DNA from 4 places in the Corynebacterium ureicelerivorans genome. Region 4 is predicted to be linked to each of the others. Evidence: predicted binding sites of a transcription regulator. Region 4 holds the regulator's gene; each other region holds the start of a gene.

The links. Region 4 encodes LexA, which represses DNA repair genes until DNA is damaged. Its sites were predicted from a motif close to CGAACANNTGTTCG; they were not measured.
Region 1: the regulator LexA is predicted to act here: its motif matches at 4,084-4,097, upstream of CUREI_RS07780 (SAV_6107 family HEPN domain-containing protein).
Region 2: the regulator LexA is predicted to act here: its motif matches at 4,584-4,597, upstream of CUREI_RS00325 (alpha-ketoglutarate-dependent dioxygenase AlkB).
Region 3: the regulator LexA is predicted to act here: its motif matches at 4,521-4,534, upstream of CUREI_RS01990 (error-prone DNA polymerase).

What each region holds. Positions count from the first base shown of each region.
Region 1 is NZ_CP009215.1:1,574,604-1,582,155, reverse strand. Features, by position in the region: partial or broken gene CUREI_RS07805 (protein kinase domain-containing protein) at 1-529, opposite strand, end outside; gene CUREI_RS07800 (Rv2175c family DNA-binding protein) at 555-917, shown strand; gene CUREI_RS07795 (alpha-(1->6)-mannopyranosyltransferase A) at 820-2,331, opposite strand; gene CUREI_RS07790 (polyprenyl synthetase family protein) at 2,331-3,422, opposite strand; gene CUREI_RS07785 (GNAT family N-acetyltransferase) at 3,426-4,028, opposite strand; gene CUREI_RS07780 (SAV_6107 family HEPN domain-containing protein) at 4,183-4,617, shown strand; gene CUREI_RS07775 (DUF3040 domain-containing protein) at 4,706-5,098, shown strand; gene mraZ (division/cell wall cluster transcriptional repressor MraZ) at 5,514-5,948, shown strand; gene rsmH (16S rRNA (cytosine(1402)-N(4))-methyltransferase RsmH) at 6,123-7,127, shown strand; gene CUREI_RS07760 (hypothetical protein) at 7,167-7,552, shown strand, end outside.
Region 2 is NZ_CP009215.1:63,263-70,814, reverse strand. Features, by position in the region: gene CUREI_RS00360 (M13 family metallopeptidase) at 1-294, shown strand, start outside; gene CUREI_RS00355 (hypothetical protein) at 258-956, shown strand; gene CUREI_RS00350 (hypothetical protein) at 877-1,626, opposite strand; gene CUREI_RS00345 (VOC family protein) at 1,623-2,303, opposite strand; gene CUREI_RS00340 (RNA-binding S4 domain-containing protein) at 2,303-2,593, opposite strand; gene CUREI_RS00335 (SDR family oxidoreductase) at 2,604-3,314, opposite strand; gene CUREI_RS00330 (LysE family translocator) at 3,311-3,883, opposite strand; gene CUREI_RS00325 (alpha-ketoglutarate-dependent dioxygenase AlkB) at 3,880-4,512, opposite strand; gene CUREI_RS00320 (HNH endonuclease) at 4,685-6,121, shown strand; gene thpR (RNA 2',3'-cyclic phosphodiesterase) at 6,118-6,660, opposite strand; gene CUREI_RS00310 (ATP-dependent RNA helicase) at 6,686-7,552, shown strand, end outside.
Region 3 is NZ_CP009215.1:379,842-387,393, forward strand. Features, by position in the region: gene CUREI_RS01965 (HAD hydrolase family protein) at 1-722, opposite strand, end outside; gene CUREI_RS01970 (methionine ABC transporter permease) at 734-1,435, opposite strand; gene CUREI_RS01975 (methionine ABC transporter ATP-binding protein) at 1,432-2,460, opposite strand; gene CUREI_RS01980 (MetQ/NlpA family ABC transporter substrate-binding protein) at 2,461-3,348, opposite strand; gene CUREI_RS01985 (MetQ/NlpA family ABC transporter substrate-binding protein) at 3,376-4,266, opposite strand; gene CUREI_RS01990 (error-prone DNA polymerase) at 4,556-7,552, shown strand, end outside.
Region 4 is NZ_CP009215.1:1,381,712-1,389,263, forward strand. Features, by position in the region: gene hrpA (ATP-dependent RNA helicase HrpA) at 1-2,374, shown strand, start outside; gene nrdR (transcriptional regulator NrdR) at 2,402-2,860, opposite strand; gene lexA (transcriptional repressor LexA) at 3,525-4,205, shown strand; gene CUREI_RS06895 (DeoR/GlpR family DNA-binding transcription regulator) at 4,284-5,069, shown strand; gene CUREI_RS06900 (1-phosphofructokinase family hexose kinase) at 5,140-6,123, shown strand; gene CUREI_RS06905 (PTS fructose transporter subunit IIABC) at 6,143-7,552, shown strand, end outside.

The sequences.
Region 1 (7,552 bases), 190 kb from region 4:
CGACTGTGCCCACGATCTGGTCGGTGGATTGGGTGGTTTCCGCAGTGGCGCGCACCAAGCCGAAGTCGGAGAGTTTGACGCGACTGGATGCGTCGATGAGCACATTGTCGGGCTTGATGTCGCGGTGGACCATCCCTTTCTCGTGCGCGACTGCTAGGCCGGTGAGCATGCCGCGCATCACCGCTGCCGCGGCGTGCGGCGGCATGGGACCGCGCTCGGCGAGGAGTTCGCGCAGCGTGCCCCCGGTGATCAGCTCCATGACCAGAAAAACCTCGTCGCCCGAGGCGGAGAAGTCGTAGACATTGACCAGGTTCGGGTGGCTGAGCTGCGCCATCGCGCGAGCCTCTCGTCGGAAGCGTTCGCGGAACACCTCGTCGTGGACGTACTGCTCGTGCATCACCTTCGCCGCCACTTCGCGGCCCAAGCGCCTGTCCACGCACCGGTAGACGGTGGCCATCCCCCCACGCGCGATTGGGCGGTCGACGACGTAACGTCCGTCCAATGTCGTGCCTGCACCCAAGGTAGCCATGCGCACCAGCGTAGAATCGCCAACCGTGAGTGCACAAACGAATCTTGAGCAATTGCTTGCCGACGAAACCTTGCTGCCGTTCCCGGATGTCGCCGACGTTCTCGGCGTGCCAGTGACCAAGGTGCACGACTACATCGGTGCGAAGAAATTGGTGCACTACGTCCGGGATGGGAAGAAGGTCATCCCGGCGAGCCTGCTGGGCGAGGACGGGTTGAACAAGTTCGTCTCCGGCGCGATCACCGTGCTCTATGACGGCGGTTACGACGCCAACGAGATCCTGGCGTTTCTGTTCACGCCGGACGAGACTCTGCCGGGGCGTCCTGTAGATGCGCTTCACGGCCAGAAGGCCCGCGAGGTGATTCGTCGCGCGCAGGCCATGGCGTTTTAGACGCGTCACGGAACAACCATTCCACCGCAACTACGGCGCCGATCGCGGCGAGAGCGAGGAACCACGCGTCGTAGAGGCGGTGGTTTCCGCTTCCCTGGAACGCCAGGGCGACCACGATCGACGCCCCAGTGGACCCCTTCACCACCCACGCCGGTGGGCGGAACGTGCCGGTCAGCGAGATGAGTGAGGCGTAGTACCACGGCAGCGTCACAGCGTTCGCCACAAACGCCACGGCGTAGGCGGCGGTGGTGCCAGCGACCGCGCGCCGCTCGTAGGCGGTGCCGGGCCGGGGGCGGAACAGCCACCACACTGCAACCAGCCCCACCAGCATGAGCACAGAGAAAACGGAGCGGGTCCAGCTCAGCGCGGTGTTGTAGCGGAACGTGTCGTCGACAAGCTGCAGCAACGGGGTGAGCAGCTCGGCGGCGAGCGTGGGGCCGGCGAGCGGGTTGATCACTTTGGAGTTGCCGGTGATCTGCGCCAACCAGCCCCAGGTGGTGCCGGAGGCGACGGTGACCAATTGGACCACGGCGGCGTTGACGACGAGCGCCCATGCCCCGGAGACGACGAGCATGCCCGCGCGCCCGAGAGCGGTTGAGCTATGCCGCTGGACCATCAGCCACACCACAAAGGGCAGCGCGACAGCTGCGGTCGCTTTGAGCGAGACCGCCAGCGCGATGAGCGCTATCCCAGGGGTGCACCAGCGTCCCCGCAGGCAGGAGAGCAAGCCGAGGCTGACCAGCCCAACCATCACGGCCTCGTTGTGCATGCCGCCGATCAGGTGCAGCAGCATCACCGGGTTCGCCACACCGAGCCAGAGGGCGAGAGCGGGATCGCCGCCGATTGCTTTGGCGATCCGGGGGACGGACCACACGATGAGCGCAAAGCCGGCCACGGCAATCAACCGGTACGCGATTAACCCGGCGGTGACGTTGTCGCCGACAAGCGTTGTCACCGCCTTACCGAGTCCGAGGTGAAGCGGGCCGTAGGGGGTTGTGGTGTTGCGCCAGTCGTGGGAGACCTCCCAGAGAAACGGGCCAGGGTTGACGGCGGCGCCCTCGGAGTACGGGTCGAAGCCGTCGCGCAGCATCGCCCCCTGCATCAAGTACGAGTACACGTCCCGTGAGAGGATCGGCGCGCTGCACGCGAGCGCTCCGGTCCACCACCACACGGTGCGCCGCATTTGCCGTGCAGAAGGCCGTGCCTTCCACAGCATCACCCACGCCACGACGAGGCCGACGATGCCGGCGGTGAGCAGGAGGTCCATGAGTCCGCGGCCGTGGCCGAACGCCAGGAAGTCCAGCCCGAGCTCCCGCAGTACTCCACCGCGGTAGCGGGTCGCGCCCGCGCCGAAGGAGCCAACCGCGATGAGCACGCATGCCGCGAAGCCGAGCGCGCGAGGATGACGCCGCATCACTTGCGCCGGTCTGTGGCTTTGCGCGCGAGAGCCGTGAGCGCGTCCACGGCAGCGTCGTTGATACCCGCGCCCTCGAGATATTCGAGGCCCGACGCGGTGAGCTGCTCAATGCGCTGTTCGACCGCATCCTCGGCACCGCTGTCGCGGATGAGCTGCGCTAATCGACGCAACTTCGCGCCGTCCGCCGTCTGGCCAATCCCGGCGCGCAGCTCCTCTGCGCCATCCGGGTCTTTCTCCGCTAAGAGCCCCACGGCAGTGGCGAAGAGCTCGGTGCGCTTGCCCTCCCGCAGGTCGTCGCCCGCAGGCTTGCCCGTAATAGCTGGGTCGCCGAACACGCCGAGGAGGTCGTCGCGTAGCTGGAACGCGATACCGACATCGCGCCCGTAGCCGCGGAACGCGCCGATAGTCGCCTCATCCGCACCTGCCAGCGCCGCGCCGAGGTGAAGGGGCCGCTCGATGGTGTATGCCGCTGTTTTGTAGCGGTTGACGCGGTTGGCCATCTTCACAGATTCGCTGCGCAGGCTTTCCAACATCATGTCCAGCAGCTGGCCGCCGATGACCTCTGTGCGCATGCCCACCCACGGCTCCGCGGCCCGGGCGAGGGCCTCCTGGGACACACCGGAGTAGCGCCACATGTCCTCCGCCCAGGCCAACGCGAGGTCGCCCAGCAGGATCGCCGCATTCGTGCCGTACGCCTCGGCGGAGCCGAGGAGATCGCGGTCGCGGTGCTCGGCTTCCAGGGCGCGGTGCACGGTGGGGTTGCCGCGCCGGGTGTCGGAGGCGTCGATGATGTCGTCGTGCACGAGCGCACACGCCTGGATCAGCTCCAGCGCGCTCACGGCGCGTAGTACGGCGTCCGGGTCCTCTTCGCCGCGCTCCAGGCCGCCTGCACCAGCAAAGCCCGCCCAGCCGTAGGTCGGGCGGACGCGCTTGCCGCCGCCGAGCACGAACGCCTGGAGGTGGCTCACTGCGTGGGCGACAGGCTCACCGATGGCCGCGATGGCGTCGGCGCGCGCGTCAAAGAAGGCGGCGAGGTTGCGCTCTACCCGCTGCGGGATTTCCGAGAGTTCCAGATGCGTTGTGGCCACGTGTTACAGCTCCTTGTGCCCGTTATCGGATACGTCAGTCACCCTACCCAGTGTGTTGTGGAGATCGAGGGCGAGGATGGCAAACGGCCGGCCATCGCCCTCGTAGAAGAAGTCCCGGGCTACGTCCGTAAAACCAAATTTGCGGTAGAGGCCGAAGGCGTTGTTCGCCTCTCCGGCGACTTCCGGGGTGGAGAGTAGGGCCCATCGAGCCGTCACCTCCCGCAATAACGCCGCCAGTAATTGTGCGCCGATGCCCTCGCTTTGCCGGGAAGGGGCGACGTGCACCTCCGCCACTTCGAAATAGTTGTGCAGCATGTCGCGGTCAAGGGCGCTCAGCTCACCCTTCGCCTTCATCGCGCGCACCAGTTGCTGGTCCCACCAGCGCTCCCGCGTGCCCAGGAACCCGTATGCGACGCCCACGATGACGTCACCGTCCACAGCCACCAAGGCAGTAAACCCGGGGGAGCGGACCTCGCCCTTCCACACCTGGATGCGTTGCGGCCGCATCGAAGGGGCGTACCCCATGGCCTCTATATAGATGTCGACGAGCGCGGGGGCGAGCATGATGAACTCGGCGGGGGTGAGGCGCTGAATGGTCGCAGTCATGTCTCTATCGAAGCACTTGCATAGCCGGCGCGAGGTAACGGCATGCGGACGATGTAGAACTAATGTTCGAAACGGCGCAGGGTGTGTCGAACGAGTGTTTTAGATTGGGCCCATCGCACAAGCGGGAAACGGCTCGAGACAGGAGGAACCGGACATGGCAAGCGTAGTTTCGGCAACGACGGGATCGGTCTACGGGGCTGGCGCACGTGTCAGCCGTGCCGACCAGTTTCTCGCGGCCGCGGAAAGCCTCATCGCCCAGGCGCACGACGACTTCGAGGCCGGCCGGCACGACCTCGCAATGGAAAACGCCTACCGTGCGGCACTTCGCATCGCCGGTGCGCGCAGCGCCCAGTCGCCAGTGGTCCGCAAACGGAAGCGTCTGCCCACGAACGCCTGGGACAAACTCGCACTCACGGGTGCGGCTGGCGCCGACTGGGCGGCTGTGTTCAGGCGCTACTCTGCGCAGCGGGGCAGGGTGGCATCCGGGATCGATCTCAACCCGGGGTCCGCGGTGGTGCACCGGCTGCTGGCGGATGTTGAGGACTTCTACTCTGCGACTGTGGCGGGTGGGTCTGCAGTCGCTGCGTAACCGTAGGGGTGGGTGCGGGGAACAATCTGCGTACGATGGCCGTTATACGAGCAATTGCAGTCCGCCAACGGCATCTGGAGAGTGAGCAGTGTCTCTTTCTGAGCAGGAAATGCGGGCGTTGCGCGAAATCGAGCAATCGCTCTTCGCGGACGACCCGAAATTCGGCAGCAGCGTGGTCACCGATTCGGGTGTGGGTTCTGCCCCGAAGACCGGTCAGCTCACCATGCGCAGCCTGGCACTGATTGTGTTGGGTCTCGTGCTACTTCTCGGCGGCGTTGCCCTGGCGAGCCTGAGCATCTGGACTGTCGTGCTGAGCATCATCGGATTCGCAGTCATGCTTTTTGGCGGCGTCATGGCGCTGCGCACACCTGCGCAGACCGCGTCGGTGACATCGCGCGCGTCGAAGCGGTCGAAGCCACGCTCGCAACGTGGCGCAAGCATGGAGGAAAGCTTCCGCCGGCGTTTCGAGGACCGGCAGTAACCCTTCACTGGCGCCCCTATCTCCTGCGCCCTCCCGTCACCGGGAGGGCGCTTTTTCGTGCAGCCGATTAATCTCCCACTTCTCCCCACAGTGATGCATTGTGGCGCTAGTTCGCGCGTCGGCCCCCTGTACAGCCGGTGAAAACCGCGTCTTTTGGGGTTGCGTCTACCTCAAGTGAGTGGTGTTACTCGCAACGGCGGGAAATTCCCCCACTCGACTATTTACTCAATTACCTGCAACAACAGCCGTTGCCAGTGAGAAGTTTCGCGTAGGTGTGGCGTTTGTGGGGAGAAGTGGGTTAAAGTGGGGCGCAGCGGAGTGAAATGGCGTGCATCTTGACTACGTGCGCGCCGTGGAACGAAGCCGAGAAAATTTCACAGCCAACGTCTGAAAGTGAAGGAAGGTAGGTCACCGGATGTTTCTGGGTACCTACACCCCCAAGCTGGATGACAAAGGTCGCCTGACGCTCCCCGCGAAGTTCCGAGAGGATCTTGCGGACGGGTTGATGGTGACTAAGGGGCAGGACCACTCTCTCGCGGTGTATCCGCGCGACGAGTTCGCTGCCCGCGCCCGCAAGGCCGCGGCGGCATCCCGCACGAACCCGAAGGCACGAGCGTTCATCCGAAATCTGGCTGCCAGTGCGGATGAGCAATCGCTGGACGGTTCTGGCCGGATCACCTTGTCCCCGGCGCACCGCGAGTACGCAAACCTGAGCAAGGAATGCGTGGTCATCGGTTCCGTGGGTTTTCTCGAGATCTGGGACCTCGAGTCCTGGAATAAGTATCAAGAAGAAACCGAAGCCGCGTTCTCCGCGGCGGACGACGACGACATTCTCTCCGGCCTGCTGTAGGACTGACTACCCGGCAGCGGACATCGACAAGGAGAGTGTGTACGGACTCTGTCCGGGGCGTGAAGCGTTCTGGTGTACTTCCCCGACATCAGAACAGCCGCCCCGGGCAGGGCTCTACGCGCTCCCCGCACTGCATACACACAACGCGATTCAACGGTACACGGAGGGCACGACATGGCGAAGTTCACGCTCGCTGACGACCCGCACGGTCACGTTCCCGTTCTGCGTGACCGGATGGCTGAGCTCCTCGCACCGGCTGTCGAAGCCTTTGGTCAAAACGCTGTGCTTGTGGACGGCACCCTCGGGGCGGGGGGACACTCTGAGCATTTCCTCACCGTCTTTCCCCACGCCCGTGTGATCGGTGTGGACAGGGATCCGGATGCGCTCCGTCAGGCGTCGCAACGCTTGGCTGCATTTGGCGACCGGTTCGTGGCTGTGCAAGCCCGCTTCGACCACATCGACGACGCCGTTGCAGACAGGCAGGGCCCGATCTTTGAGGCAGCCCGCGAGTATTGCGTCGCTGGCGCACTGTTCGACTTGGGCGTGTCCTCCATGCAGCTCGACCAGGAAGAACGCGGTTTTTCCTACCGTGGTGACGCCCCGCTGGACATGCGGATGGATCAAACCGGTGGCATCACGGCGGCTGAGGTCCTAAACACCTACAGCCACGGCGACCTAGCACGCATCCTGAAGACCTACGGCGACGAAAGGTTCGCGGGCAAGATCGCCTCCGCGATTGTGGCGGAGCGCGAGCGCGAGCCGTTTGACCGCGCAGCACGGCTAGTGGAGCTGTTGTACGACACGATCCCCGCCGCCACCCGCCGCACCGGCGGGCACCCCGCGAAGCGGACCTTTCAAGCGCTGCGCATCGAGGTCAACCGGGAGCTGGAAGCGGTGGAAAACGTCGTGCCCGTCATCACAGACATGCTGGGTGTCGGCGGCAGGGCCGTGTTCATGAGCTACCAGTCGCTGGAAGACAAGATCGTCAAGGCCGCGTTTTCCAAACTCACCGCGTCCAAGACGCCCGCAGGGTTACCGATGGATCTGCCTGGCTCAGAGCCGGCGTTTCGCACCGTGACCCGGGGCGCGGAAAAAGCCGATGCTGCAGAGATCGAACGCAACCCGCGCGCCGCGCCCGTACGGGTGCGCTGCATAGAAAAACTTCGCCCCACCGATTAGCCCCGACACCACCTACCCAGCCCGCAAAGGACGGACACCATGGCCGCACGAGCAACGCGATCTGCAACGCTGAACCGCACCTCGCGCCGAAGCGAGCAGTCTTCTGCCCGCACCATGCCTGGTGTCAAACCGCATGAGAAGCACTCAAGGTCTCGCGGCCGTTTGGGGTCGAACCAGGTGGTGTCTGTGCGCGGACGCCGGGTGGCCACTGCCAAGGCCCGCACCAAGTTCTCATCCCTGTCCCAAATTGCGCTGCCACTGCTGTTCGCCGGTATTGCGGCGGCGATGATTTTGTCCGGTATTGCTACCGCCCAGACCTTTGCCATCCAGAAGTTGCAAGCGACCGAGCAGCAGCTTGCAAACGAGGTGGAGTCGCTGAACCGCGATCTGGAGGACCGGCAATCTGCAGCCTCGCTGGCACAGCG
Region 2 (7,552 bases), 960 kb from region 4:
TACACGAAGTACCTGGCGGACCACGAGCTAGTGGACGAGCAGCCCCGGCAGTTCGGCGACCTCGACGGGGAGTACACCGGCTTCCAGCGCCTGTTCCTCGCGTGGGCGCGGGTGTGGCGCTCCAAGGCGCGCCCGGAGATGGCGGCGCAACTTTTGGCCATCGACCCGCACTCCCCCAACGAGTTCCGCTGCAACGTCATCGCCGCCAACGTCGACGAGTTCTACGAGGCGTTCGAGGTGGAGGAAGGCTCCAACATGTGGATCGCGCCCGAGGACCGGGTGACAATTTGGTAGAGCACATCAACGAGCAGGGCGACCCGAACTTCAATGTCGGCGGGGTCAAGCGGGAGATGCCGCCGGAGCTGCAGTTGGAGCAGCTGGCGTCGTACATCCACGCCACGTACGAGGACGGGCCGGCCTACCTCGCGCTGTTGCCGGACCGCATCACCCACGCCGCGATGCTCATGCTAGGCACCGCCGTGGATCACGCGCTTCCGGCGACGAAGTGGGCTGGCGGCGTAGACACCGAGCCGCACGAGCTCGGCGTGGTCTTCCGGCCGTCCGCGCCCACCGGCGCATGGGCGGTCTCCGTCTGGGACGGCCCCGCCAACGCGAAAGACATGCTGTGGCGCCCCGACGTGGCAGCGGCGGCGGAGCTTTCCGGCACCACAATTGTGGACGTGGACAATCCCGGTGACGCGCAGGCAGCCGTCGACGTGACCGGCGCGCAGACGGTGTGGGCCCTCGGCGACGTGAAGCTGCCCGACGCCGCCCGCTACATCGTCACCTTCCCCAGCACCCAGCCGGAGGTTGACGGTGTCGTGCAGGTCCGCGCCGGCTCGGGCCTTGCAGGCACCGAGTATTACGCGGACGGGTTTATTTCCACCCCGGCAGAAATCCGTCGCCGAGTGCGGGATGCAGCGAACGCGCTTGCCGGGACTCTTCCACCTGGTTGATGCCCATGTGGGTGTCCACCGTGTTCTCGTAGGCGGTGCCGTACGTCAGCGACGCAGCCGTCCAGGTCTCTTCGCCGATCTCGCCGTAGGAGACGCTGCCGGTGGCGCTCTTCCTGTTGTCGGACCACCCCATCTTGGAGCCTGTGACCCGTTGGAGGCGGGCAGTGCCGAAGCCCTGGATGAAGCCGTCCTTGGCCACCTCGGCCTGGTGCTCCATGCCGGCGAGCAGGGGTTTTGCAACCGGGTCCCAGAGGATCGCGTTCACGAACGTGGCTAGGTCGCGCGCGGAGGTTTCCGTCTTGCCCCAGGAGCTGCCCCGGCGCGTTTGCTCCAACTCGAAGTCCTTGGCTATCTCGTCGATTGCCTTGGGGTGCGCCCGATCAAGCGAGGTGGCGATCGCGTCGTCGGAGGTCTCCACCATTTCCTGCACCTTGGCCTGCTCTTCGGCGGTGCCGTTGTACAGCACCCAGTAGCCCAGGTAGAGCTTGGCAAGGGAGAGCGCCGGGCGCGGCTCCTCCCCCTCCGGTGAGATGCTGACGCGCCCGTCCGGGTGCACCACCGCGAGCGCGGTACGCTCCCGCGCGTAACCGGGGTCCACGTGGTACGCGTGGGCTTGGGGGGCGAGCAGCACGCTTAGCGACGTCGCCAGCGCCGCCACACGCTTCATCACAGCACCGATTCCGCTTCGTCGATGTCGTCGAAGACGGGTTCATCCACCTCGGACAGGAAGAACTGTGCGCCGTTCGGGTCGTGCACGCCCGCGGTGCCGTTCTCGGGGCCAAACTCCACGCCGCCGCCGAGGTTCTCCACCTGGCTGCAGGCTGCGGCGACGTCGCGCACGCCGAAGTAGCTGAACCACTGGGCGTGCTCACCCACGAACAGGCCTAAAAACGGCGCGCCGTCCTCGAACGCGATGTAGTAACCGTCCTCCTCGCGGATCTCCCAGTCGAAGAGCTCGCCGTAGAAGTCGATGGCCTCCACGCTCGGCGCGGCGTACTCGTACCACACCGGCACCCCCGGCTCACCCGCGGCGACGAAGCGCTCCTCCGGGTCCTTCAACCCGAACAGGCCGCCTGCGGGGTCCTGGCACAGGGTCACCGTCTCGTCGGAGCTGAGCACCTTGCCGCCGAGCTTCTCCACGTCGTCAGGGTTGCCGATGAAGGAGGTGACCCACATGTCCATCTGCGCCGGGATGAGCCCCGCCACCGGCAGACCGTCTTTTCTGGCCGTGCCGTCCACGATCTCCCAGCCGAGCAGCTCGGAGTAGAAGTGGGTGGACTTCAGCAGGTTCTGGGTGACCAGGTCCTGCCAGAACGGCATGCCTTCCTTGCCCTCGAAAGCCGGCATTACATGTTCCTCCACTTCTCCGGGTCGAAGTCGTCGTCGGCGGTGCGCTCGTCGAAGTAGTCATCGTCGTTATCGCCGCCCGCGATCACGGTAGCGGAATCGGCGTCGAGGCCGACGGTATCGCCGTCGATAAGCGAATGCCCGCGAGAGGTAACCACCTGGTTATTCACGGTGACCTCGCCGGCGAGGATGGCTTCCTTGGCGTGGCCGCCGGATTCGACGAGGTTGGCCAGTTTGAGAAATTGGCCGAGTTTGATCGTCTCGCCCGAAATGGGCACGTCGATATGCATGCCGGTTAGTCTATCGTTCCGCCTGGTCCACCGGCATGATGCTCATCGTGTCCACGTTCACGTGCGCGGGCAGGCTGGCCACCCAGCGCACCGCCTCCGCGATGTCTTCCGCGGTCAGGTTGCGTTTGCCCTCGTAGACCTTGTTTGCACGCTCCTCGTCGCCGTTGAACCTGTTCAGGGAAAAATCAGTCTTCACCCTGCCCGGGTCGATCTCGCAGACCCGGATGCCGTTCTCGGCCTCCTCACGCCGCAGTGCCCTGGTCATACCGCGCAGGCCGAACTTGGCCGCGTTGTAGCCGGAGCCGCCCTTGTACGCGTCCGTCCCGGCCACCGAGCCGATGTTCACCACCAGGCCTTGTGCGGCCTTGAGCTGCGGGTAGAGCGCGCGGGTGAGACGCATCGTGCCCATCACGTTGGTCTCGAACATCCACTGCCAGTCTGCATCGTCCGCATCACGCAGGTAATCCAGCTCTTTCGCCCCGCCCGCGTTGTTGACCAGCAGGTCCACGCGCTCGAGCTGCGCAAGCTTATCGACGCTTTCCTGGTCGACCACATCGAGCGCCACCGCCACGCCCCCGATTTCCTCCGCGATCTGCTGGCACCGCTCGTAACGCCGCGCGGCCACGACGACCTCCCAGCCGTCTTTGGCCAGCGCCCTGCAGGTCGCCTCTCCGATGCCTGCCGATCCGCCCGTGACTACCGCTACCTTACGCTCGCTCATGCACCGAAGTGTAGGCCCTCCCACAGCATCCAGGCTGCTAACGCGATGAAAATGGTGCCGGAGGTGACGTCGATAAGCGCGCCGTACTTACTGATAGCCCTAGCCATTGCCCGGACCGCGAACGCGAACCCAACAAACCAGGCGATGCCCGTGAGGACGAGCACGGGAGCCGCAATCCAGCCGAGGTGCGCAAACTGGGCGAAGACCGCGCCGAAGAAGAGGATGGCCTTTGGGTTCGAGAGGTTGGTGGCCAGGCCGGTGAGGAAGGGGCGCTTCACCTGCTGGGCGGCGGGGATCTCGGCGCCGGAGTTGTAGATCGCGCCGACACCCATCCACAGCAGGTAGGCCCCGCCGACAATCTGCAGCGCGGAGAGGATTTGGGGGAACGCTTGGATCAGTGCGCTTAGGCCCGCCAGCGAGGCGAGAATCCAGATGGTGTTGCCCAGCATGATCCCCAACGCGCACAGCACGCCGGACCGGCGGTCCTTCGACCCGACGCGGATGATCTGGAGCAAATCCGGGCCGGGGCTTGCGATCGCCGCCAGCCACACTCCGAGCAGCGCAATCATCGCGCGTCCATCTGCCGCATCGTGATGTTGAGCCTACCGTCGAGCAGGTCGGACGTGCCCTCCCTCGCCCCCAGCACGCCGTGCTTGGCCCGTCTCGCGGGGCCGCCGAAGACCACAGCGTCGCCGGACATCAGCAGCACGTCGTGCCCCTCGATACGAAAGACGGTGTCCTGCCCGAAAGAGAGGCTGACCACGGCGTTTTCGGACGTCTCCTCCGCGTCCACGTGCAGCCCCATCCCCGCTCCCGGCGGGTAGAAGTTCACCAGCGCGGTCTCGATGCGTGGGGTGGGCCCGACCAAGGGGTCAATTGCCCGCGCCTGCTCCATGACCGCGTCGGCGATGCCTTGGAAGTTCTCCGGGATAGGCGGCACGGGGTACCCATCCACTTCTTGGAGCATGCGGTACGGGTTGGTCGCCCAGAACCAGCCGAGGGAAAGCAGCCAGGCGTCCATCTGCCCCCTGCCAACCTTCGGGCGTCGCATCGCTACCGGCGTCCCCGCCGCCTCCCGCGCGAGCTGCCTAGCCTGCTGCACAAGCTTCTGCTGTTTTTCCTCGCTGAGGAAACCCGGCAAGTGCACGGCCCCAGGAATGATGCGGGCAGGCGGGCGGGGAACGGCGGTGAACAGCACGTGATCAATGTAGCGCGTCGGGCCCGGTTTGTATGGTGTGCAGTGAGTTCGTTTGGAGAGAGCGATTGGAGGGAACGTCTTTTCGATTTATTTGTATTTTTTTCTGCGCAACCCCTTGCCATTCGCTATCACGTTCGATAGAGTAGGCGCTAACGAATCACGAGGGGGAATGGTGACTACCGCGACAGCAAAACCGAAGCTCTTCCGCAACCAGCGGCAACACGATCCAGACAGCGAGTGCGCCCAGGCGATCCGAGACACGTATTGGACCATGTTCGGCCATTACGCGTTTCCAGGGTTTGACGTGGAGGACTTCGACGTCACGGTGACGAACCTGCAGCTGGCCACCGGCTGGCACAAGGGGTTTGTCAAGAACGCGATCCTCGGACACGCAGCGCTGCAGGACTTGCCACGTTTACGCGACCTTCAACAGCACACCCGCGTGCTTGATATTGGGCACTTGACCGCGATCTACACCTCCATCGAGGAGCTGGGCCCGGATGCCACCGCAGAAGAGCTCGAGCGTATCGACGACATTCTGGTCGACACCTTCACACCCCGGCGCCACGATCAGGCCGTGCCTCAGCGCAAGACAGTCACAGACCGTATCCGCGCCGCAATCAAACGCATGGACCCCGACCGGGCCTACAACAAGCGCAAACGCGAACAGCGTGAGAAGGACACCGCGGACCGGTTCGGCGTGCACGAGTTCCACACCGGCGGCAAAGACCGTGCTTTGGTGGAGCTCATGACCAACCCGCTGCACGCGCGGAAGATACAGGCGAATGTCGCCGCCTTCGCACGCGAGCTCGGTGTGAGCCACTCAGAAGCCGCGATCAAACTACTGTGCGGAGAGGCCGCTGGCGTCGAGGTCGTCCCGGTCCTCAACGTCTACACCCCGAGAAACCGCGTGGTTGGCGGCCCGGTATACCTCCCCGGCAGCGGCTGGACGGACGTTGTGGCCACCACCGCCTTCGAGGAATGGCTGGACGATACGTTCCCCGTCCTGCGTGACCTCGACGCTGCCGCAGAAACGATGCTTCGGGGCTACGCCCCCAACGACCCCATGCGCCGCGCCGTCCACGCCCGCCACCGGACGTGCATCTACCCGGAATGCAACCGGCCCGCCGAGCAGTGCCAGTTAGACCACCGCATCCCCTTCGAGGACGGCGGCCCCACGCAGGCGGACAACCTCTTCCCCCTGTGCCAGCACCACCACAACATGAAGACGGATCGCCGCGCGTTTTACATCCCGGATCCCCACACCGGCGACGTGATCTGGTTGTTCGCCGACGGTTCCTACGCCGTCGCCGCGCAGGACAGCCTCCTCCACGACCAAATCACTCCCTACAACCCGCGATGGCAGTCCAACATGTCTAGCGTTCGCAAGAACCGCGCGCGGGCGGCGGAGTTTTACGCCAAGGGCCACGCGATCCTGGATGCCTTCGAGAAGGATCTGGATCTCGCACACGCCACAGCCGCCATCGAGGAGCTCGAGCGTGAATACGGCATGAAATTCGGGTTCGCCCCCGAGATGCCGTACGTGGAACCGCTCCCCGAGGAACCGGTGGAGGCCCCGTTCCCCGACCCAGAGGAAGTAAGCGCCTAGCGCAGGTAGAACGTGTCCACCACTTCATACTTCGGCCCACCGCTTCGGCCTCTGCCCAGGTGGGACTCGAAGAGCTTCACCTCGTCGGCCGCAAACTCCGGTCCGGTGTAGACAGCCAGGGCGTGGGCATGGTCGTCGAGAAGCCAAGGGTCCCTCGTCCGCGTCCCTGTGCGCGCCACGGACAGGTGCGCCCTTTGGCGCCGGCGCACGTCCGGATCCAGCTGGCAATCTGCCATCAGGTCCTTCAGCGGCGCCTTATCCCCGCCGACGCCGATCCAGAGGGTGCGCCGATCAAAACACCCGGCCCCCCGCAGGTGCAGGCGAAGGGGCCGGGTGAACGCGGTGGCCTGGGCGAGGTGATCGGTGACGACCGCGGCGTCGTTGGGCTGCGCCCCGTAGAACGCCACCGTGATGTGCCAGTTGTCGGGATCCGACCACCGCACCTCCGTGCCGGAGAAACTGCGGATGGGGCGTAGGGCGGTGATGAGGTGTTCGCGAACATCGACCGGTGGGACGATCGCTGCGAAGAGGCGTCTCATGGCCCACACGCTACCCTGGATGGCCATGTTTGACCTCGCGAATATCGGCAGCGGCCTCCCTGTCTCACGGGTGATCGACCAGCTTCCGGATCACGGGCCCCTCGTGGTCGAGGCGCCGCCCGGCACGGGCAAAACCACGCTGGTGCCGCCGGCCATCGCGAACAAGGTGGGGAAAACGTTGGTCACCGCCCCGCGGAGGGTGGCAGTGCGGTCCGCGGCACAAAGGCTCGCGCTTCTCGACGGCACGTCGCTCGGCAACCGTGTCGGCTACAGCATCCGCGGGGAGCACAAGGACGGCTCGTTGGTGGAATTTGTCACTCCCGGAGTGCTGCTGAACCGCCTGCTCAAAGACCCCGGTTTGGAGGGCGTGAACGCGGTGGTGATCGATGAGGTGCACGAACGCCAGCTAGACACCGACCTCGTCCTCGCGATGTGCATGGAGGTGGCGCTGCTGCGCGACGACCTCTACCTCGCCGCCATGTCCGCGACCCTGGACGCGCAGAAGTTCGCAGACCACATGGGCGCGCAGATCCTTTCCACGGAGGCGGTGACGCACCCGCTGGACATCACCTACGCGCCGCACGCCGAGCGGATTCGGGGCACCCGGGAGTTTTATCGTCACGTCGCGGCCCACACCGGCGGCGACCACCGGACCCTCGTGTTCGTGCCCGGCGCGCGTGAGGTGGACCTGGTGTGCGGCTTCCTCGACGACGCGGTGCCGCTGCACGGCCGACAAACCAGCGCGGAGCAGGACAAGGCGCTCAACGGCGATGCGCGGGTAGTGGTGTCCACCTCGGTGGCCGAGTCCTCCATCACGGTGCCCGGGGTGCGCAAGGTGGTGGACGCGGGGCTTGCCAGGGTGCCCGTGAGAGACAGCCGCGGCATGACTGGC
Region 3 (7,552 bases), 1.0 Mb from region 4:
GTGGCGGCGCGGACCTCCTCGGGGGAGTGGGGGAAGCTGTGGGAAACGTCTGCGATCGCGTGCATGGGCAGGTCGTTCCAGGAATCGCCGAACGTGTAGAGCTGGACGGATTCGCGGGGGAGGCGGAGCTCGCCGAGAAGCTGCGTGATGCCTGCGCCCTTGGAACGCCCCGGCGCCATGAGGTCGATGTAGTCCTGGTTCTGCGCGACCTCCAGGCCGCCGAGCTCCACCGCCCAAGCGACGACCTCCGCACGCAGCTGCGTATCCCCGGGCACCCAGATGGGTACGACGGCGAAACGGTGGTCGGGGATGTCGGCGCGCGTCATGGGCTGGAAATGGGCGGTGAAGTCGTGGGTGGCGCCGATGTTGTTGGCGAAGACGCCGTCGACCCGGCCCAGGGTGGTGCCGAAGATGGCCAGACCCTCGCGGGAACCGAAGGCGTCCAGCGCGGCGCGCAAGACGTCGCCGGATACTTCGTGCCCGAAGATGAGCTGCTCGTTCGCTCCGTCGGTGGCGGAGCCGCCGTTGGACAGGACCTGGTAGTCGAAGGCGAGGCTGCTGCCGCGCATGCCGTGCGCGAGCGCGGTGCGGGAGCGGCCGGTGGCAGAAATGGCGAGATGCCCGGCAGCGCGCCAGGCATCTATTGCGGCGATGTCCTCCTCGCGGAACCCGTTGGGAGGGTGGTGGAGAGTGCCATCGAAGTCGAACGCCACAACCTTCATGGCACCCAAACCTACCGGCGCATGACCTTCTTGGACAGCCAGTTGCCCAAGAACTGCGCCAGCTGCACGATCACCACGATCACCAGCACCGCAGCCCAGGTGACCTGAGGCTCGAACGCGCGGTAGCCGTACACGATGGCGAAGTCGCCCACGCCGCCGCCGCCGATGTAGCCGGCCATGGCGGACATGTCGATCACCGCGATGAAGATGAAGGTGTAGCCCAGGATCAGCGGGCCCAGCGCCTCCGGCAGGATGACCGAGGTGATGATCTTCCACGGGCTCGCGCCCATGGAGCGGGCGGCCTCAATGACACCCGGGTCGATGGCCACCAGGTTCTGCTCCACAATGCGGGCCACGGTGAAGGTGGCGGAGAAACACATCACAAACGTGGCGGCGCCGCGGCCGATGGTGGTGCCGACCACCTGCAAGGTCAGCGGGTAAAGCATCGCGATCATGATGATGAACGGGATGGGGCGGAAAAAGTTCACCGCCACGTTGATGATGGTGTACACCGCCTTGTTCTGCAGGATCCCGCCTGGGCGGGTGGTGTACAGGAAGATGCCCAGCAGCAGGCCAAAGAAGCCGCCGATGACCATGGTGATGGCCACCATCCACAGCGTGTCGCCAATGGCCTCCACGAAGGTGGGGCCGAGGGTGTCCCAGTTCGGTGCTGCGAGCAGGTACTCGGTTACGCCAGTATTCGTCGGGTTCATCGGGTAATCTCCTCAATCTCGGTGTTGCGCTGGAGGGTGGCCAAGAACTCGTCGATGGCGTTGTTGTCGCCGTTCAGGCGGACGGTCATTTTGCCGAAGGAGCGCTCCTGGAGGGTGGTGATGCCGGCGTGCACCGGCTCCACCGCCACACCGCGCTCGCGGGCCTGCTCCGCCGCGCCGAAGAACCCGGAGTCCTCGGTGAGGTCCACGGTGAACAGGCGGCCGGGCTTTGCCAGCAGCTCCCGCGTTTCCACCTCGTCCGGGCGGTTGCGCAGGCTGGTGGCGGCGAAGCGCTGGGCGACGGCGGTCTGCGGGTTGGCAAACACGTCGTAGACGCTGCCGTACTCCACCACTTTTCCGTCCTCCATCACGGCGACCTTGTCGGCGATGGCGCGGATGACGTCCATCTCGTGCGTGATCACCACGATGGTGATGCCCAGTTCCTCGTTGACCCGGCGCAGCACGCTGAGCACCTCTTGGGTGGTCTCGGGGTCCAGGGCGGAGGTGGCCTCGTCGGCAAGCAGGAGCGAGGGGTTGGTGGCCAAGGCGCGGGCGATGCCCACGCGCTGCTTCTGGCCGCCGGAGAGCTGCTCCGGGTAGTTCTCGCCGCGTTCGCCCAAGCCGACGAAGTCGAGCAGCTCGGCAACGCGGCGCTCGCGCTCCTTCTTGTCCACGCCGGCCAGCTTGAGCGGGTACTCGATGTTGCCCGCGGCGGTGCGGGAGGAAAAGAGGTTGAACTGCTGGAAGATCATGCCGACGTTGCGGCGGATCTCGCGTAGTTTGCGCTCGGGCATGCCGACGATGTCGGTGCCGTCGAGCAGCAGCTCGCCCGACGTGGGCATGTCTAGGCCGTTGATGAGGCGGACAAGCGTGGACTTGCCGGCACCCGAGTAGCCGATCACGCCGAGAATCTCGCCCGGCTCGACGGTCAGGGTGACGTCGTCGACGGCTGTGACCTCGCGGTCTTTGGTTTTGAAGACCTTAGAGACGTTCCGGAACTCAATCCGGGTGCCGGTGTTGGCCATTTACTTGTACTCCTCCACGAGGCGGTCGAGGACCTCGTTGAGGTCCTCCTTCGAGCGCTGGACCTGCACGGCAGTGCCGTTGGAGTCCTCGTCCAAGGCTGCGGTGACTTCCGGGGACTGCCAGACGTCCACGAGCTTTTCGTACGTCTCGTTGTCCAGGTCATCGCCGGAGACGGTGAAGACGTTGATGTACGGCTCCGCCAGCTCCGAGTTCGGGTCGTCCGCGGCCACGGAGGTCGCCGGGTCGATGCCGGCGCGCTGCAGCCAGTTGTTGTTGATGATTGCCGGGCGGCCCTCGTTGTACGCGTTCGGCGTCTGGGAGGCGTCCACAGCCACGACCTCCACCTTCGACGCATCCTTGTCGATGTCGGCCGGGGTGGGGGTCAGCGTCGGGGCGCCGTCACGCAGCGTCAACAGCCCCGCCTGGACCAGCACGTTGATGGCGCGGCCCTGGTTGGACGGGTCGTTCGGGATTGCCACTTCCTGGCCCTCGATGCCGTCGAGCGAGTCGTGGTCCTTCCAAAACAGGCCAAGGACGTTGATCTCGCCGGAACCGATGATGCGCAGGTCCTCGCCGGAGGTAGCGTTGTACTGGGCCTGGTAGTTGATGGTCTGGAACTTCGAGATCTCAATCTGGCCCTCGGACTGCGCCGGGTTGACCTGCGGGTACTCGGTGAAGCGCACGATGTCCAGGTCGATGCCGGCCTTCTGCGCCTCGTCGGCGAACACGCTCCACGCCTTCAGGTCGGCGTCGGTGGTGCCGATCTTCACGGTCACCGTGTCGCCGTCGCTTGACGACGCCGTGTCCGTCTCCGACGAGCAGGCCACCAGCCCGGTGGCGGCGATGAGCGATGCCGCCGCGGCGGCGATCACGCGGTTGGTACGCATGTGCGTGCTCCTTTAGTTCTTGTTCCGCTAGTTCTTGTTTTGCAGGCGGTCGAGGATGTCGTTGAGCTCGGACTTCTCGCGGTAGACCGGCACGGAGGTGCCCTTGGAGTCCTTCGCTACGGCCTCCTCGACCTCCGGGGTCTGCCACAGCTCGACCAGCTTGTTCAGCGTCTCGTCGTCGATGCGGTCCGCCTGCGCGGCGAAGACGTTGATGTAGGGCTCTGCCTCGGCGGATTCCGGGTCGTCCTGGAAGACGGCCAGGCTCGGCTCGATGCCCGCGCGGTCCAGCCAGGTGTTGTTGATGATGGCCGGCTTGCCCTCGTTGTAGACGTTCGGGGTCTGGGACGCGTCGATCGGGGTGACGGTGACCTTGGAGGCGTCCTGGTCGATCTCGGCCGGGGTCGGCGCCAGCTCGTCCGCGACGTTGTCGTTCAGGGTGAGCAGGCCAGCCTGGACCAGCACGTTGATGGCGCGGCCCTGGTTGGACGGGTCGTTCGGGATGGCGACGGACTCGCCCTCGATGCCGTCGATGGAGTCGTGGTCCTTCCAGAACAGCGCCAGTGGCACGATCTCGGTGGAGCCCACCACGCGCAGGTCGTTGCCGGAGGACTGGTTGTAGGCGGCGAGGTACTTGATGTGCTGGAACTTGTTCACGTCCAGCTCGCCCTGCGCCAGCGCCTCGTTGACCGGGGAGTAGTCGGAGAACTGCACGATGTCCAGGTCGATGCCGTTGTCCGCGGCGAGGTCCTTGAACACGCGCCATGCTTCCTGGTCGGCCTCGGTGGTGCCGATCTTGACGGTGACGTTGTCGCCCGCCGCGTTATCGGCGGTGTCGTCGGAGTCGTTGGAGCAGGCGACCAGGCCGGTCGTGGCCAGTGCGGCCGCCGCGACGGTTGCGAGGGTGCGCTTGATACGCATTGGGGGTCTCCTTGTGCATGGGAAATGTATGACGGGTGAGAATTTAGCACCCGATGTACCGCTTAGTCTATTTTCTGTGTGTCCCGTCAACTGAGCCGTCTGCCCCGCGGTAGATGGGGCTGGGCACCCGGTTTCCCTCCCGGATCCAGCTGGTAGGACCCAGCTATTGCGCCCTGAGGGCCGAATAGCTGGGTCTAAGTAGCTGGTTTTGGCGGACGGGGACCGGATCGTGCCAGCTGACCACCTCTGCCGCTAGTACACACGTTCGAACCGTGGTAGTGTTCCCGGCATGAGATTCAATGGGGGAGCGCCGCTGTCGTGGTCGCGGCTCGAGCGCATCCTCTCCGGGCGGCCGGGCCCGGAGCCGGTGCCGGTCGGGCACACCGGCACACCGGCCGGCGCAGCGTACGATCAGGGGGCCGAGTCGGGCGGGGCAGCTGCACTGCCGCCTGCGCGCGCCGTAACGACGGTCCCGTTCGCGGAACTGCACGCAGTGAGCTCCTACAGCTTCCTCGGTGGGGCGAGTGAGCCGGAAGAGCTGGTCGCGCGGGCAGTTGAGCTGGGTCTGGACGCGGTTGGCCTGCTGGATCGGGACGGGTTTTACGGCGCCGTGAAGTTCGCGGAGGCGGCGGCCGCGGCGGGCCTGAGCACCGTCTTCGGGGCGGAGTTGACGCTCGGGGAGAAGGTGCTGCCCGTCATTGCCCGTGGGCCCGAGGGGTACAAGCGTCTTTCTCACCTGATGGCGGACGCGCACATGGCTACCCGCGAGAAAGACAAGGTGGCCTACCCGCCGCTGGAGCTCATCGGGGACCAGCTGGGCGGCACCTGCGTCGTGCTCGCCGGCTGGCAGTGGGCAGAGGAAATCGACCACGTGGTCGAGGCGTTCGGTGCGGGCAATGTGGTGCTGGAGTATGAGGTCTCCATGACGCCGGAGGACGCGGACCGGCACGCGGCGTTAGACACGCACGCAGCGACACTGCCCGCCATCGTCACGGCGGCTCCGGCCGCGGCCACCCGCGACCAGGCCAGGCTGGCGGCGGCGAAGCGGGCGCTGGCCCGGCGCGAGTCCCTCTCCCAGGCGCACGGGGATTTGCACCCGATGGGGGCGAACTGGCTGCGCTCCGGCGACCAGCTCCAACGCATGTGCCCCGGCTGCGACGACAAACTCGCCTACAGCGTCGAGCTTGCCCGGGAGTGCGCGTTCACGCTCGACCTGGTCGCGCCGGAGTTGCCGCGCTACGCCACGCCGGACGGGCGCAGCGAAATGGACCACCTGCGAAATCTCACGCTGGCGAGTGCGGAATTTCGGTATGCGGCTCGCTCGCCGGAGGTGCGTCGGAAAGCGATGGCCCAGATCCGCTACGAGCTGGAGGTGATTGAGGAGCTAAACTTCCCCGGCTACTTCCTCATCATCTACAACCTGGTGGATTTCTGCGCGCGGGAGAACATCATGTGCCAGGGGCGGGGCTCAGCGGCGAACTCGGCGGTGTGTTTCGCGCTGGGTATCACCAACGTGGAGCCGATCGAGGCGGGGCTGCTGTTTGAGCGCTTCCTTTCCCCGGACCGCGACGGCCCGCCCGACATCGACCTGGACATTGAATCCGGGCGGCGCGAGGAGGTGATCCAGTACGTCTACGACACCTACGGGCGCGACAACGCGGCGCAGGTGGCCAACGTGATCACCTACCGCACCAAGGGCGCAGTGCGCGACGCGGCGCGTGCCCTGGGGTTCGCGCAGGGCGCGGCCGATAGTTGGGCGAAGGGGATGACGGAGGTGCCGGAGGCCGTCGAGAAGCTGGCGGCGCAGTTCAAAGGGCAGCCGCGCCACCTTGGCATCCACTCCGGCGGCATGGTCATCTGCGACCGCCCCATCGCGGACGTGGTGCCCGTGGAGTGGGCGCGGATGGAAAACCGTTCGGTAGTGCAGTGGGACAAGGACGACTGCGCGTCCGCCGGCCTGGTCAAGTTCGACCTGCTCGGCCTGGGCATGCTGGAGGCGCTGCACCACATGGTGGACCTGGTGGAGGAGACCACCGGCCGCACGGTGCACCTGTGGGAGCTGCCGCTTGACGACGCGCGCGTGTATGACATGCTCTGCCGCGCCGACTCCGTGGGCGTGTTCCAGGTGGAGTCGCGCGCGCAGATGGGCACCTTGCCGCGGTTGAAGCCGCGGCGGTTCTTCGACCTGGTGGTGGAGGTGGCGCTGATCCGCCCGGGCCCGATCCAGGGCGGCTCGGTGCACCCGTATTTAAGAAGACGCGACGGGCTGGAGCCGGTCACCTTCGACCACCCGGTGCTTGAAAAGTCCCTGGGCAAAACGCTGGGCATCCCGCTGTTCCAGGAGCAGCTCATGCAGATCTGCGTGGATGCGGCCGGCTTCTCCGGCCGCGAGGCGGATGCTTTACGACGAGCCATGGGCTCCAAACGCTCCCCGGCAAAAATGGCCGCGTTGAAGTCGCGCTTCTTCGAAGGGTGCTGGCGCACCAACGAGATCGGGGAGGACGTGGCCGAGCGGTTGTGGCAGAAAATCGTGGCGTTTGCCGCCTACGGGTTCCCGGAGTCGCACTCGCAGTCCTTTGCCTCGCTGGTGTACTTCTCCGCGTGGTTTAAGCGCCACTACCCGGCGGAGTTCTGCGTGGGACTGTTGCGCGCGCAGCCGATGGGGTTTTACTCCCCGCAGTCGCTGATCCAGGATGCTCGCCGGCACGGGGTAGAGGTGCTGCCGGTGTGCGTGAACAGCTCCGGGCGGGAGGCCCGGTGCGTGGATTCCTCCACGATCCGGGTGGGGTTGAACCTGGTGCGGGGCTTGGGGTCGGACGCGGCGGACCGGATCGAGGAGGCGGCGCCATTCGACGGGATCGCGGATTTGGCGCGCCGGGCTGATCTGTCCGTGGAGCACGTGGAGGCCCTGGCCCGGGCGGGGGCGCTGGACTGCTTCGGAGTGACGCGCAGGCAGGCGCTGTGGCAGGCGGGCGTGGCGGCCACGGAGCGCGATGGGATGCTGCCCGGGCTGTCGTCGGTGGTGGCGCCGTCGCTGCCCGGGATGAACCCGTTCGAGCTCATGGCCGCGGACGTGGCGGCCACCGGCGTCACGCCCGGGCTCATGCCGGTGGAGATGGTACGTGCTGCGCTGTCGGAGCAGGGCGTGGTGCCGGCGTCCGAGCTGTTGCACGGGGTGGAGGACGGCACCCGCGTGCGCGTTGCCGGTGTGATCACGCACCGCCAGCACCCGGCCACCGCAGGTGGGGTGACCTTTTTGGGGATGGAGGACGAGACCGGGCTGATC
Region 4 (7,552 bases):
CATCGTGGCGAGCATGACCATCCAGGATGTGCGCGAGCGCCCACTGGACTACCAAGCCCAGGCGGATCAAGCCCACGCACGGTTCAAAGACTCCACGTCGGACTTCTTGTCGTCGCTGAAGCTGTGGGACTACATCGGTGATTCGCGCGACGAGCTGTCCGGCAACGCCTTCCGCAAGCGGATGAAGCGCGAGTTCCTGCACTACATGCGCATCCGCGAGTGGTTCGACCTCGTGCGCCAATTACGCGACATCGAACGCCAGCTTGGGTGGTCCCGCGCAGAAAACGTCGCGGGGGAACGCGACGCCGATGCGATCCACAAATCCCTGCTCACCGGCCTGCTGTCCAACATCGGCGCACGCGACGGGAATTCGAAAGAATTCCAGGGTGCCCGCGGAACTAGATTCATGGTGTTCCCTGGGTCGTCGCTAAGCAAGAAACCGCCCGAGTTCGTCATCGCCGCGGAGCTGGTGGAGACCTCCCGGCTGTGGGCTCGGGACGTGGCCAAAATCGAGCCTGCGTGGGTCGAAGCTGCCGCCGGCGACCTGGTAAAGCACAGTTACTCTGAGCCGGTGTGGTCGCGCAAACGCTCCGCTGCCATGGTCCACCAGAAATCCATGCTGTACGGCGTCACGATCGTGCGTGACCGCCTCGTCCCCTACCACCGAGTGGACGCTGCGGGGGCGCGCAACATGTTCATCCGCCACGCCCTGCTCGAGGGCGACTGGAACCGGCACCACACGTTCATCGAACACAACGATGCGCTCCTCGCTGAGGCCGCGCAGGTCGAAGAGAAAGTGCGGCGTAGGGGCCTGGTTGTCGACGAAGACACCCTCTTCGACTTTTACGATTCGCGCCTGCCCGCGGATGTCACTACCGCACGCCACTTCGATTCTTGGTGGAAGAAGAAGCGGGCGCAGGACAAGCATTACCTCGACTTCGACCCGGACTCGCTGCTGGACGACGACGGTGTTGACTCGTCTGCGAACGCGTTCCCGCAGACGTGGCGCCAGGGCACGATCGACTACGCGCTGCGGTACAAATTTGAACCCGGAGACCCGTTCGACGGCGTGACCGTGGATGTGCCGGTGCCGCTGCTGGCCAACCTGCGCGCGGAAGGGTTTGACTGGCTTGTGCCGGGACTGCGATCTGAACTTGCGGCTGAGTACATCCGTACGCTCCCAAAGGCGCTGCGCAAGACCGTGGTGCCCGCTCCCGACTTCGCAAACCGGGCATTGGAGGCCATCCGCCAGGCGCAGGACGGGGCAACCGAGCAGGAACTTCGCGCGACGCCGTTTGCAGACACCCTGGCGGAAGCGCTGCGCGGCCTTGGCGGCCGCGGCATCAACGGCTCCGATTTCAACCCGGCAGCGTTACCCGCCCACCTCAAAGTGACGTTCGCGGCGATCGACCGTCGTGGCAAGGTCGTCGACCACGACACCGACCTCGACGCGCTGAAGCGCCGTCAAGCGGGCCAGATCAGATCGTCCGTGTCGAAGGCAAGCCACGCTTCTGAATCCGATGCCGTGGAAAAGTGGACGGCCGACTCGCTGGGTACGGTTCCCGAAACCGTCACGACCACGATTGACGGCAATGACGTGGACGCCTACCCCGCCCTCGAAGCCACTAAGGACGGTGTGCGGGTAACGGTGCACCCGACGAAGGCGGCTGCCGACGCCTCAATGGTCACGGCGACGTTGACGCTGTTGCTGCGGGACATCACTGTCAACGCTTCGCAGATGACCAAAGGACTGCCGTTGCGGCAAAAAGTCGCGGTGGATCGCTACCCGCACGGCGGAGCCGCCGGGCTTGTCGAGGATGCACGGGTGGCGGTGATCAGGGATCTCCTACTAGCCAACGGCGGCCCCGTCCGTTCGCCCGAAGACTTCGAAGCGCTCGCCGACACCATCCGCCCGCAGGTCGCAGGTGGCGTGCGCCGCGCCGTGGTCACGTTGGCCCCCGCGCTCGCGGAATACGCCAACATTGCGAGCGAACTCGACCAATGGGAGGGGCCGGCTATCGACGACATGAAGGCGCAATTGCAGTTCTTCCTGCCCAACAACGCTGTGACCGTGCACGGCATTGGGCACCTGCAGCACCTGCCGCGCTACATCGACGCGATGCGCATCCGCTTGGATGACATGCGGCTGGACCCCGATAGGGACGCAGACAGGCAGTCTGTAGTCGACTCGGTAAAGCGCTACCTGGCGCAGCGCATGAAGTCGCTGCCTGCGGGGCGTACCAAAACCAAGGCGTACAAGGACATCCTGTGGATGATCGAGGAGCTGCGTGTGAGTCTCTTCGCGCAGCGGCTGGGCACTCCGAGACCGGTAAGTCAACGCCGCATCGAGAAGAAAATCGACGCGCTACGCTAGCGCTCACTGCCGCCGATGTTCGCCGCGCTAGAAGTCTTCCCGGTCGCGGCGGCGCATCAAGCGGATTTCGGACTCGAAATCGTCCGCACTTTCAAACGACTTGTACACCGAGGCGAATCGCAGATAAGCAACCTCGTCGAGCGCCCGAAGTGGCTCGAGCACCGCGAGACCGATTTCATGGGCCGGGACCTGAGAGCTCCCCTGAGCGCGGACGGTTTCCTCCACCTCTTGGGCGAGGCGTTTCAACGCGTCGTCGCTCACATCCCGCCCCTGGCACGCGCGCCGCACCCCGACAATAAGCTTGTCGCGGTCAAACGGCTCACTCACGCCGTTTCGTTTCACCACGGTCAGCACGGCCTTTTCAACGGTGGTGAATCGCCCCCCGCACTCGGTGCACTCTCGACGCCTCCGAATAGCCGAGCCTGCCTCGACAAGCCGTGAGTCAGTGACACGAGACTGCTCGTTGTGGCAAAACGGACAAAACACGGTTTTTCACCCCCGGGGTAGTAGCGATTTGGCGTGGCAGTGAGTCTACGCCCCTGCTACCGTGCGGCTACAGCCGCTGTCCGCGCCACCTCACCGCTTGGCGCTGCGGCAGAACTTTCCCCACCGGAGAACACACCGCCGAACGCAGAACCGATGAGCAAGGCCGCGGTCATAGACACTCCGAGGATCACCGTATCCCGCGTCTCGTGCCGAGATTCGAATGCCTCTCCCGTGCCGGCCACTGCCCCAGAATCGGCTCTAGGCGCGCGTTCATACATTCGATTCAAGCTACTGAGCGTTCGAACACCAGGAGTTCCGACACGGCGGCTTGCGCCGGAATCCACGTCCCAGACCTCCGCCGGCGGCACGACGGGCACACCGCTGCAACCGGCTTGGTAACGGTTCTGCACAGGATTAATAGCAATAGACACGGTCGTGCTCCCTTCACTTTGCGGCACACATTAAGGTGGGTACCGATGCGCCCGCTCGCGGGTGCGTTCATATGTTCGAATGCGATTACGTGTTCGATTTATAGCAGGCGTTGCAGACCGTGTCTACCCCGCGATCCAGACGATCGAACATGAGTGCCCTCTCTGGTAGGTTTTGAGTGACGAAAGCCCGCAGAGTCCCCTCACCAGATCCCACAGAGCCAGAAGGAGTTGTCATGGCACGGAAGAAGTCTGACCCCGCCACACCGGATTACAACGCACTGTCAGACCGGCAGCGCCGCATCTTGCAGGTCATTCAGGACGCCGTCGTGCTTCGCGGCTACCCGCCGAGCATCCGCGAAATCGGTGACGCGGCCGGGCTGCAGTCGACGTCTTCGGTTGCCTACCAGCTCAAGGAGTTGGAGAAGAAGGGCTTCCTGCGCCGCGACCCAAACAAGCCGAGAGCCGTGGACTTGCGCCAGCTCCCGGACACCGAACGGAAAAAGCGCAAGCCGCAGGAGGCGAAACCACAGGATGCGTCGAACGCCCGCTTCGTCCCGGTCTTGGGACAGATCGCTGCGGGCGCACCGATCCTCGCCGAGGAAAACGTCGATACCTACTACCCGTTGCCGGAGGATCTGCTCGGTGACGGCGATGTGTTCATGCTCCAGGTTGTCGGCGAGTCGATGCGGGACGCGGGCATTCTCAACGGGGATTGGGTCGTAGTGCGCTCCCAGCCCGTTGCAGAGGAGGGCGAGTTCGTTGCCGCGCTCATCGACGGCGAGGCGACGGTGAAGGAGTTCCACCGCGACTCGACAGGCGTGTGGCTGCTCCCGCACAACGACGCGTTCTCCCCCATCAAGGGTGACGATGCAGAAGTGATGGGGCGCGTCGTTTCCGTATTCCGCACCCTCTAGCTTACAAATCCCCACGTCCGGGGGAAGACTGAAACTGACTCCAGCGGCCGCGTGCCCGCTTTTGGGATACTCATTCGCATGTATGCAGAGGAGCGCAAGCGCCAGATTGCATCACTCACGGCCGTCGAGGGGCGTGTGAGTGTTGCGGACCTCGCCGAAAAATTCGATGTCACGGCTGAAACCATTCGACGCGACCTCACCGCGCTGCATGCCGAAGGGGTCGTCCACCGGGTCCATGGCGGCGCTGTTGTCAATCAGGCGTTTCTCACCACGGAACAGCCTCTCGACGCCCGGTCCCGCTCTGCGTCCGCTGCCAAGAACGCCATCGCGCGCGAAGCCCTCCAATTCCTGCCCCGCCACGCCGACGCTGGCATCTTCCTCGACTCCGGCTCAACCACCCAACTCTTCGCCGGCCTTCTGCCCGAGCACTCGCCCGCGCGGAACTTCTCGATTGTGACGAATTCGCTGCCAATCGCATTCGATCTGGCGTCCGCCGGCCTCGACAACGTCCAACTGCTCGGCGGCTCCGTTCGGGCGATCACCCAGGCTGTTGTCGGCGGTACCGCGCTTCGCACCCTCGCACTCATGAAGGCAGACGTGGCCTTTATCGGCACAAACGCGCTCACGATCGATCACGGCTTATCCACCGCAGACGCACAAGAAGCGGCGGTGAAATCGTCCATGGTCACCAACGCGAGGAAGGTTGTCGTCTTGTGCGACTCGACCAAGATCGGTAACGACTATCTGGTCAGTTTCGCGCCGCTCGATGCCGTTGACGTTGTGGTCACCGACGCAAGCGCTCCCCAATTATTTGTCGACGAGCTACGGCGACATGACATCGAGGTAGTCCTTGCCCAGGTGTGACCCACCCCCCGTTTAGCGCCGATCGTGTCCGATCATTGCACAAACCCACACAATCGGACACACTCAGGGTGTGAGGAGCACAAAGAGCACGAAGCGAATCGTGACGGTCACCCCCAACCCCAGCATCGACGCCACGGTGCACATTCCCGCGCTGAGACGCGGGGAGGTTGTGCGTGCCACCGCCACCCGCAAAGAGGCCGGCGGCAAAGGCATCAACGTCGCGCACGCCGCGGCTATGGCCGGCTACGACGCGACCGCGGTGGCACCTTGTCAACAGTCCGACCCGTTCGCCACCGCCATGCGTGCCGTCCCCGTCGCGTTTGTCCCCGTGCACATTGCGTCTGCCGTCCGAACGAACACGGCAATTACTGAGGACGACGGCACCACCACCAAGGTCAACGAAGCGGGCTCCGAACTCTCCGACGCTGAGCTAAGTGCGGTGGAATCTGCTCTGGCTCGGAATTGCAGCGGCGCTGACGCCGTCGCGCTTGCTGGCTCCCTTCCGCCGGGGGCTCCGGCCGACTGGTACGCATCCCTTGTCCACACGGTGCGCGCCAGCGCCACCGACGCGATCGTCGCCGTGGACACTTCGGACGCGCCGCTTCTCGCGCTTGGTCAGCACTTGCCTCTCGCCGCCCCCGATGTCATCAAGCCCAACGCGTTCGAGCTCGCCCAGCTCACCGATAACGACGGCCGTGAGCTGGAGGCCCGCGCCGCTGCAGGCGACTATGCCCCCGTCGTTTCAGCCGCGCGCGATCTGGTGCAGCGCGGCATCCGCGAGGTCCTTGTCACGCTCGGCAGCGCGGGCGCGTGTCTGATCACCGCTGAAGCAGCCTGGGCTGCAACTCCGCCGCCCACCGTTGTGAAATCCACGGTAGGCGCCGGCGACAGTTCGCTCGCCGGGTATCTCACTGCGCGTATCGACGGCGAGACGCTCGCCGACTGCCTGCGCCGCGCTGTCGCGTACGGATCGGCCGCGGCCGCGCTGCCAGGTACCGGGCTGCCCGCACCTACGGACGTACATCTCGATCACACAGACGTTTTCCCTGTATAACTCCACGAGAGAAGGCCCCGTGAATTCCCCTCTTATTACACCCGAGCTTGTGCAACTTGACGCAGATTTGGGCAATGCACCGCCCGACGTCATCGCTCGCCTGGCGGCCTTGGTCGTTGGCGCAGGGCGAGCCACGGACGCCGCCCCGATAGCGGATGCGGCAACTGCTCGCGAGGAAAAGGCTGGCACAGGCGTCAATGGCCGGGTCGCCATCCCGCACTGCCGCAGCGCTGCGGTGTCCGAACCCACGCTCGCGTTCGCGCGACTCTCCAACCCTGTGGACTTCAACGGCCCCGACGGAGATGCAGAGCTAGTCTTCCTCATCGCTGCCCCGGAGGGCGGCGGCAAGGAGCACCTGAAGATCCTATCCAAGCTTGCGCGCGCGCTGGTGCGAGGCGATTTCGTGGACCGGTTACGCGCCGCAGCAACCGAGCAGGAGATCGTTGATGCAGTGCTTGAGGTGGTCAATGCCGAGCCGAACAAGAAGGCGAAACCGGCTGGTGGACAGGTGGCGCCCGTTGCGCCGGCAGGATCGTCGTCAAGCAAGGCGCCTGTGCGCATTGCCGCAGTGACATCCTGTGCGACCGGAATTGCGCACACGTACATGGCCGCCGACGCGCTGACGCGAGCTGCAGAAAGGCGCGGCGATGTGGAGCTGCGCGTGGAGCCGCAGGGCTCCTCCGGCGGCGACCGGCTGGACCAAGCCTTCATCGACTCGGCCGACGCCGTCATTTTCGCACACGACGTTGCCGTGCGCGACAAGGAGCGCTTCGCCGGAAAACCTGTGGTGGATAGCCCGGTGAAGCGCGGCGTGAATAAGCCCGACGCGATGATCGATGAGGCGATCGCCGCCGCTGGAAACCCCGATGCGCCCCGCGTGGCCGCCGCGTCGTCGACATCGGGCACCGAGCAGACGGACGCGTCGTCCGAGACGTGGCCGAAGCGTCTGCAACAGGCGATTATGACGGGCGTGTCGTACATGGTGCCGTTTGTCGCTGCGGGCGGTCTGCTGCTGGCGCTCGGTTTCCTGTTTGGCGGCGCCGATATGGCGAACGGGTGGCAGACTCTCGTCACCGATTACTCGCCGACGAACCTTCCGGGAAACGAGATCACCATCGACGGTGAAGCCGTCTCGTTCGCTCGCTCTGGCTGGCTGCTTTATCTCGGCGCGGTCTTCTTTGCTACCGGTCAGATGGCTATGCAGTTTGTCGTACCGGCGCTGTCCGGCTACATCGGCTACGGCCTCGCGGGCCGTCCCGGCATCGCCCCCGGGTTTGTCGGCGGCGCGATCTCCGTCATGGTCGGCGCGGGCTTCATCGGTGGGTTGATCACCGGCCTGCTCGCCGGTGCTGTCGCGTACTGGATTCAGACCTGGAAGGTGCCACGCTGGCTCGGCTCGCTCATGCCGGTGGTGATCATCCCGCTGCTG